DNA from 2 places in the Streptomyces sp. NBC_01190 genome. Region 2 is predicted to be linked to the other one. Evidence: predicted binding sites of a transcription regulator. Region 2 holds the regulator's gene; the other holds the start of a gene.
The links. Region 2 encodes HspR, which represses chaperone genes until heat shock. Its sites were predicted from a motif close to TTGAGNNNNNNNNNCTCAA; they were not measured.
Positions count from the first base shown of each region.

Region 1: lon (endopeptidase La) is a predicted target of HspR. The motif match lies at 1,741-1,759, and genes of this name have one in related genera.

Region 1 covers NZ_CP108580.1:5,612,590-5,617,001, reverse strand. The annotation lists gene lon (endopeptidase La) at 1-1,718, opposite strand, end outside; gene OG519_RS23680 (class I SAM-dependent methyltransferase) at 1,835-2,794, opposite strand; gene OG519_RS23675 (spermidine synthase) at 2,946-3,719, shown strand; gene OG519_RS23670 (response regulator transcription factor) at 3,789-4,412, shown strand, end outside.
Region 2 covers NZ_CP108580.1:4,485,820-4,490,231, forward strand. The annotation lists gene grpE (nucleotide exchange factor GrpE) at 1-571, shown strand, start outside; gene dnaJ (molecular chaperone DnaJ) at 686-1,882, shown strand; gene OG519_RS18640 (heat shock protein transcriptional repressor HspR) at 1,887-2,354, shown strand; gene OG519_RS18645 (pyridoxamine 5'-phosphate oxidase family protein) at 2,508-2,915, opposite strand; gene OG519_RS18650 (cytochrome P450) at 2,970-4,178, opposite strand.

The DNA.
Region 1 (4,412 bases), 1.1 Mb from region 2:
GCGATCTTCCGCAGGATCCGGGCGATGGTCCGCTCCAGGTTCCGGACGCCGGCCTCACGGGTGTACTCCCCGCTCAGCTTGCGCAGCGCCTCCTCGTCCAGGCTCACCTCGTCGGCCGCCAGGCCCGCCCGCTCCAGTTGGCCGGGGAGCAGGTGGTCGCGGGCGATGACGATCTTCTCGTCCTCGGTGTAGCCGTCGAGCCGCACCAGCTCCATCCGGTCGAGCAGCGGCTCGGGGATGGCTTCCAGCACGTTCGCGGTGGCCAGGAAGACCACGTCCGACAGGTCGAGTTCGACCTCCAGGTAGTGGTCGCGGAAGGTGTGGTTCTGCGCCGGGTCGAGGACCTCCAGCAGGGCGGCCGCCGGGTCGCCCCGGTAGTCGGAGCCGACCTTGTCGATCTCGTCGAGCAGCACCACCGGGTTCATCGACCCGGCTTCCTTGATGGCGCGGACGATCCGGCCGGGCAGCGCGCCGACGTACGTCCTGCGGTGGCCGCGGATCTCCGCCTCGTCGCGGACGCCGCCGAGCGCCACCCGGACGAACTTCCGGCCCATGGCGCGGGCCACCGACTCACCGAGCGAGGTCTTGCCGACGCCGGGCGGGCCGACGAGGGCCAGCACCGCGCCGCCGCGCCGGCCGCCGACCACACCGAGGCCGCGGTCGGCCCGGCGCTTGCGGACGGCCAGGTACTCGGTGATGCGCTCCTTGACGTCGTCGAGTCCCGCGTGGTCCGCGTCGAGCACGGCCCGGGCGCCGGAGACGTCGTACGTGTCCTCGGTGGTGGTGTTCCACGGCAGTTCGAGGACGGTGTCGAGCCAGGTGCGGATCCAGCTTCCCTCCGGGGAGGCGTCCGAGGAGCGTTCCAGCTTCTCGACCTCCTTCAGGGCCGCCTCGCGGACCTTCTCCGGCAGATCGGCGGCCTCCACGCGGGCGCGGTAGTCGTCGCTCTCGTTCTCCGGGTCGCCGTTGAGTTCGGCCAGCTCCTTGCGGACGGCTTCGAGCTGCTGGCGGAGCAGGAACTCGCGCTGCTGCTTCTCCATGCCCTCCTGGACGTCCTTGCGGATCGTCTCGGCGACATCCTGCTCGGCGAGGTGGTCGCGCACCCACTGGATGGCGAGCCGCAGCCGGGCGACCGGGTCGGCGGTCTCCAGCAGCTCCACCCGCTGCGCGACGGTCAGATAAGGGGAGTAGCCCGAGTTGTCGGCGAGCTGGCTCACGTCGTCGATCTGCTGGACGCGGTCCACCACCTGCCAGGCGCCGCGCTTGCGCAGCCAGCTCGTGGCCAGCGCCTTGTATTCCTTGACCAGCTCCGCGACGGTGCCGGGCGCTTCCTGATCGACCGGCTCGTCCACCACGGTGCCCTCGACCCACAGAGCGGCGCCGGGGCCGGTGGTGCCGGCGCCCACCCGGATCCGGGACCGGCCGCGGATGACCGCGCCCGGGTCGCCGTCGGAGAGGCGTCCCACCTGCTCCACGGTGCCGAGCGTGCCGATCGCGGTGTACTTCCCGTCCACCCGCGGCACCAGCAGCACCTGCGGCTTCCCCGATCCCGCGGCCGCCCCGGACCCGCCGAAGGCCGACTGCGCGGCTTCGACGGCGGCCCGGACCTCGGAGTCCGTGAGATCCAGGGGGACGACCATGCCGGGCAGGACGACCTCGTCGTCCAAGGGGAGGACGGGCAGGGTGAGGCGGGCGGGGGTTCGAGGCTCAAATGCCATGATCGCTCCCTATGCAAGCAAGTTGAGTACACCGGACTCAATGCACGGGACCCCGCCGATGTTCCCCCCGCCCTGTTCGCTCTGAGCGATCAGCCGCCTACCCGGAGATCGGCAGGTCAGAGGCGTGCCCGCAGGAAGGCCGAGGTGGCCGCCCGGCCGAGCATCTCGAAGCGGGTGTCCCCGGCCAGATGCCGGTCCGTCGCCTCCTGGACCCCCAACCAGTTCTTGTCGCCGTAGTCGTCGAGGACCACGATGCCGCCGGGCGCGGCGATCGTCTCGGCCCACTCCAGGTCGGCCGCGACACCCGCCGCCGAGTGGTCGCCGTCGACGATGATCACACCGTACGCACGGTCGGAGACGGCCTCGCGGACCTCCGGGTCGGTGGAGAAGCCCTGCTGGACGCGGGCCGCCGCGCCCGCCGCGCCGCCGAGCGCCAGGTTGGCGCGGAGCACGTCCATCCTGACGGGGGTGCCGGTCGGCTCCGAGCCCATGGTGGCGCCGGGCTGGAGCTGATCGCCGGCCAGCGGATCGACGATGGTCAGCCGCGCCTCGACACCGGCCCGGTGCAGCATCGGCAGGAAGGCGGCGGAGAAGAGGCCGTAGAGGGTGCCGATCTCCAGCACCTCGCCGTTCGGCGGGTCGAGCAGCGGCACGGTGGCGAGCTTGCCGCAGACGTTGGAGGTGGTGCCGGCCAGCCGGCCGACGCCCAGCGCTTCGAGGGCTATGACGGTCCGGAAAGCGCCCTTGACGTTCCGGCGGGCGAAGCCGACGTGCTGCCCGGAGACCTTGGCGACCTCCTGGGAGAGCTGCTCGATCTCCTCCCGGGTCGGCATCCGGTTGCGGCCGGCGCCGGGGCGCTCGAAGAGCAGTTCGGCCGGGTAGAGGCGGGTGCGGAGCTCGGCCACCTCCGCCCGCAGGGCCGCGAGATCCTTCCGCATCGCCTCACCGCCGGCGAGCGCCGCCTTGTCCATGTCCTTGCGCAGGCGGGAGACCGGGCGCTGCACCCGCTGGTCGATCAGCGTGGCGGCCGGGCGCAGCAGTCGCCGCGCCACAGGGTTCCTCAGCAGAGATGACATGGGCGGAACCTACGCACGACCACGGCAGGAGTCCATGGCTCAACCCCCAACACCTAAAGAAGTCCTCATATCCCTGCGATGAACTCCCCATCGGTGAACGGGTCTTCTGCCTGCTGGGAGACGCTCGGAGGCACTCGGAGACAATGGGCGCATGTCGCAGCCTCCTGCCACCGGCAACTCCGCCCAACCCGTCGATGCCGATGCCGATGTCAACGCCGAGGTCGATGTCAACGTCAACGCCGACGTCAACGTCGTCGAACGGCACGACGGACCGAACGGGGAGGTGGTGCTGCGGCGGCGCGGCGAGCGCTTCGAGATCATCGCCAACGGCTGCTTCCTGATGGACACCTCCGACGGCCGCTCCGAGCGGCTGCTGGTGGACGCGGCCCTGGACGCGCTGGACGAGGTCCGTCCCCGGGCCGCCGCGAGCGTGCTGATCGGCGGCCTGGGCGTCGGCTTCTCGCTGGCCAGAGCCGCCGCCGAGCCCCGCTGGACGGCGATCACCGTGGTCGAGCGGGAGGCCGCCGTGGTGGCGTGGCACCGGAGCGGCCCGCTGGCCCCGTTCTCCGGGTACGCGCTGGACGATCCACGGGTTTCGGTGCTGCGCGAGGACCTGGTGGCGTACGTGTCGGGGGCCGCACATACGTACGACGGGTACGCCACTTACGACGCATTGTGTCTGGACATCGACAACGGCCCGGACTGGACCGTCACCGAGGACAACGGGAGTCTTTACACGCCGGCCGGTCTCGCGGCCTGCCGGGAACGGCTGAATCCCGGGGGTGTGCTCGCCCTCTGGTCGGCCCGGCCGTCGGCCGCCTTCGAGGAGGCGCTGCGCGCGGCGGGCTTCTTACGGGTGCGCACACTGGAGGTCCCGGTCGAACGCGGTGTGCCCGACGTGGTGCACGTAGCTGTCAAGGCGTGAAGGCGACATAGTCAGGGCGGTCGCCCGCCCCGTACGCTCCTCGTATTCGGACGACCTTGTGGGGCGGAAGTGGACAGCACGCAGACTTCGGGCGCGCAGCGCCGGGTGCTGGTCGTCGAGGACGACCAGACGATAACGCAGGCGATCGCGGCCCGGCTCCAGGCGGAAGGGTTCCAGGTACGGACCGCGGGGGACGGCCCGTCCGCCGTGGAGGCGGCCCACTCCTGGCAGCCCGACCTGCTGGTCCTGGATGTGATGCTGCCCGGCTACGACGGGCTGGAGGTCTGCCGCCGGGTGCAGGCCGACCGGCCGGTGCCGGTGCTCATGCTGACCGCCAGGGACGACGAGACCGACATGCTGGTGGGGCTCGGCGTCGGCGCCGACGACTACATGACCAAGCCGTTCTCCATGCGGGAGCTGGCCGCCCGGGTCCATGTGCTGCTGCGCCGGATGGAGCGCGCCGCGACCGCCGCGCACACCCCGCGCGGCGCCAGCATCCACCTCGGCGACCTGGAGATCGACCACACCCAGCGCCGGGTGCGGGTGGCGGGCTCGGACATCCATCTGACGCCCACCGAGTTCGAGCTGCTGGTCTGTCTGGCCCAGCAGCCCCGGGCGGTGCTCTCCCGTGAGCAGTTGCTGGCCGAGGTGTGGGACTGGGCGGACGCCTCCGGCACCCGTACCGTCGACAGC
Region 2 (4,412 bases):
CGGGGACGCCAAGGAGTTGACGGCCGTCAGGGCGCAGCTCGACCAGGTGCGTACCGCTCTCAGCGAGCGCACCGGTGATCTGCAACGCGTCCAGGCCGAGTACCAGAACTACCGCCGGCGGGTGGAGCGGGACCGGGTCGCGGTGAAGGAGATCGCGATCGCCAACCTGCTCACCGAACTGCTTCCGGTGCTCGACGACATCGGCCGGGCCCGGGAGCACGGCGAGCTGGTGGGCGGCTTCAAGTCGGTCGCCGAGTCGCTGGAGACGGTCGCCGCCAAGCTGGGCCTCCAGCAGTTCGGCAAGGAGGGCGAGCCCTTCGACCCGCTGGTGCACGAGGCCCTCATGCACAGCTACTCGCCGGATGTCACGGAGACCACATGCGTGCGGATCCTCCAGCCCGGGTACCGGCTCGGTGAGCGCAACCTGCGGCCCGCCAGGGTCGCGGTCGCCGAACCGCAGCCGGGCGCCCAGGCGGGGATCCAAGGCAAGGAGGAGTCCGCCGGCGCCGAGCCGGGCAAGAACAAGGACGACGCCGACGGCGAGGAGCCCGGTGGCCCGGACGAGGGCTGACGGGGTGACAGCGGGTGCGACAGCGTCCGCGGTGGTCCGTGGGAAAGAGCGTTTCAGCGGTAGACAGCGTGACAGTGGTGACAGCCATGAAAGCCGGAAGGAGGGACGTCGCGGATGAGCATCAGTAGGGATCTGTTGGAGAAGGACCTCTACAAGGTCCTCGGCGTCCCGAAGGACGCCACCGAGGCCGAGATCAAGAAGGCGTACCGGAAGCTCGCCCGCGAGTTCCACCCGGACGCCAACAAGGGCGACGCCAAGGCCGAGGAGCGCTTCAAGGAGATCTCCGAGGCCAATGACGTGCTCTCCGACGCCAAGCGGCGCAAGGAGTACGACGAGGGGCGCGCGCTCTTCGGCAACGGCGGCTTCCGCCCGGGTCCGGGCGCGGGCGGCACCGGTGGCTTCAACTTCGACCTGGGCGACCTCTTCGGGGGCGCCCAGGGCCCCGGCGCCCCGGGCACCGGCACCGGCCAGGGCGGCGGCTTCGGCGGCGGCCTGGGCGACATGTTCGGCGGCCTCTTCAACCGGGGCACCGGCACCCGGGTGCAGCCGCGCCGCGGCCAGGACATCGAGTCCGAGGTGACGCTCAGCTTCACCGAGGCGGTGGACGGGGCCACGGTCCCGCTGCGGATGTCCTCGCAGGCGCCCTGCAAGGCGTGCTCCGGCACCGGCGACAAGAACGGCACCCCCAGGGTGTGCCCGACCTGCGTCGGCACCGGACAGGTCTCGCGCGGCGGCGGTGGCGGCTTCTCACTCACCGACCCGTGCGTGGACTGCAAGGGCCGCGGCCTGATCGCGGAGAACCCCTGCGAGGTCTGCCACGGCAGCGGCCGGGCGAAGAGTTCGCGCACCATGCAGGTCCGTATCCCGGCCGGTGTCACCGACGGGCAGCGGATCCGGCTGCGCGGCAAGGGCGCGCCCGGCGAGCGGGGCGGCCCGGCGGGCGACCTCTTCGTGGTCGTACACGTCGGATCGCACCCGGTCTTCGGCCGCAAGGAGGCCAACCTCACCGTGACCGTGCCGGTCAGCTTCGTCGAGGCGGCGCTCGGCGGGGAGATCAAGGTGCCCACCCTCGGTGGGCCCCCGGTCACGCTCAAGCTCCCGGCCGGTACGCCCAACGGCCGCACCATGCGCGCCCGCGGCAAGGGCGCGCTGCGCAAGGACGGCTCGCGGGGCGACCTGCTCGTCACCGTCGAGGTGGCGGTGCCCGCCGCGACCGAAGGCAAGGCGCTCGACGCACTGGAGTCCTACCGGGAGGCGACCGCGGACATCGATCCGCGGGCGGAGCTGTTCAAGGCCGCTAAGGGAGCGTGAGGCGATGAGCATCGACGGTGGCGGGGTACGCGGGCCCCGGGGCCGGAATCCGTATGAGCTGACCGAGGAGTCCGCGGTCTACGTCATCTCGGTGGCGGCCGAACTGTCCGGGCTGCACCCGCAGACCCTGCGCCAGTACGACCGCCTCGGGCTGGTCTCCCCGGACCGCACGGCGGGTCGCGGGCGCCGCTACTCGGCCCGCGACATCGAGCAACTGCGCGAGGTCCAGCGCCTGTCGCAGGACGAGGGCATCAACCTGGCCGGCATCAAGCGGATCATCGAGCTGGAGAACCAGGTCGCCGCCCTCCAGGCCCGGGTCGCCGAACTCACCGCCGCCGTCGAGGGCGCCGCGGCCGTCATCCAGCAGCGGGAGGCGGCGGTCCACGCCTCCTACCGCCGCGATCTGGTCCCCTACCAGGACGTGCAGCAGGCCAGCGCGCTGGTGGTGTGGCGGCCCAAGCGGGACGGCTGAGCGCACGGCCGAAGGGCCGGTACGAGGCGGGGAACGGCCCGCATCCTCTTCACCGAGGGTGTGGGCCGTTCTTCATACGTGTCCGCCCTATGTGTCGCCATACGTAAGTCGCGATACGTGATACGTGGCGCACCCGCCATATGGTGCGCCCGGCTAGGCATGGCCCATCGCCCGGGTCAGCGCGATCTCGATGACGATCCGCTCGGGATTGGGCGCCGGTGTCCGGCCGTACCGCTCGGCGTAGCGGCGGACCGCGTCGGCGACGCGCTCGGGGTCCTCGGAGACGGTCGCGAGCCCTTCGAGCGTGGCCCATCTGCCGCGTTCCACCTGGCAGACCGCGACGGGGGCGCCGCCGGGGCCGGCGGCACGGACGTGGGCGGCCTTGGCGCTCGACCGGCGGGTGATCACCCGCGCCAGCCCGGCCGCCGGGTCGTAGGTCACGCCGACCGGTACGACATGGGGCGTGCCGTCGGCGCGCGACGTGGTCAGGGTGCAGAGGTGGTATTCGCGCCAGAAGGCGAGGTAGCCGGGCTCGGGGGCGCGCGGATCCAGGGGTGCCATGGCACCGAAGGTAGCCGGAGCGTACGGTACGCGGCGCTCGCGTACCGTACGGATTCACCCCAGTCGGACCGGAAGTTCCGCGACGCTGCTGTTGATGAAGCCCGGCAGCGGCGGCAGTTCCTCGTTCGGCACGGCGAGCGTCAGGTCGGGGAAGGCGGTGAAGAGGTCGCGCAGCACGATCTGCGCCTCCATCCGGGCCAGCGGCGCCCCCACGCAGAAGTGCACGCCCTGCCCGAAGGACAGGTGCCGGGCCGGCGGCCGGGTGGCGTCGAACTGGTCGGCGGTCGGGCCGAACTCGCGCGGGTCGCGGCCCGCCCCGGCGTAACCGGCCATGATCGGGGTGCCCTTCGGCACCGGGATGCCGTCGATCTCGATGTCGGTCACCGGGTAGCGGAAGGGGAAGTTCGCCACCGGCGCGTCCCAGCGCAGCGTCTCCTCCACCACCTGGTCCCAGGTGATCTCGCCGGCCAGCGCCAGGGCCCGCTGCTCGGGGAACGCACACATCGCCCGGAAGGCGTTGGTGAGCAGGTTGAGGGTGGTCTCGTGGCCGGCCACCACCATCAGCACCAGGGAGCCGGTCAGCTCGTCCTGGCTGAGCCGGGCGCCCTCGTCGTCACGGGCGGCGATCATCGCGCTGGTGAGGTCCTCGCCCGGCTCGGCCCGCCGCTCGGCGACCACCTGGTCGAGGATGGCGTGCATCTCGGTCTGCGCGGCCATCGCGTCCTCCGCGGTGCTCGCGGTGCTGACCATCCGGGTGCTCAACTGGTGGAGCCGCTCGCGGTAGACCGGGTTCACCCCGAGCAGCTCGCTGATCACGCCCATCGGCAGCGGGTACGCCAGGTGGTGGCGCAGGTCCACGACGCCGTCGGCGTCGACGTGCTTGGGCAGTTCGGACACCAGCCGGCCGGACAGGCCCTCGATCCACGGCCGCAGGGCGGCGACCCGGCGGGCGGTGAAGGCGCGGTTGGTCAGGCCCCGCATCCGGCGGTGGTCCTCGCCGTCGGCCGTGGTCATGCTCTGGATCAGGGTGAAGGCGTTGAGCTGCCACTGCTCGGGTATGCGGCCTTCGGTGTAGGCGGTGAAGTAGGCGGCGTTGCGCATGGCGCGGGGGTCGGAGAGATGATCGCGCAGCTCTTGATGGCGGGCGATGATCACACCGGGGATGCCGTCGGGCAGGAGTATCGGGCACACGGCCGCGGTCTCGCGCAGCTCGGCGGCGTGCTGGTGGGTGGAGGCGCCGGTCGAGTCCAGCTCAATGGTCACGGGAGTCCTCACGCGCGGCAGAAGTGACGGAAGTCAAAGTGCGGACAAGGCGTGGAACAGGCGATGCTGTTTCTGCTCGGGTCATGGCCGGATCAGGCCGGATCAGATCAGGCCGGGTCCGGATCAGGTCAGATCAGGTCGCTTCGGTTCGGTTCGGGATGAGGTGAAGCCGCAGTCTCGCACCGCCGCGACGGCTGGCTCAATGTGGTCAGTCCACCGCGTTCGGCTCCGGCA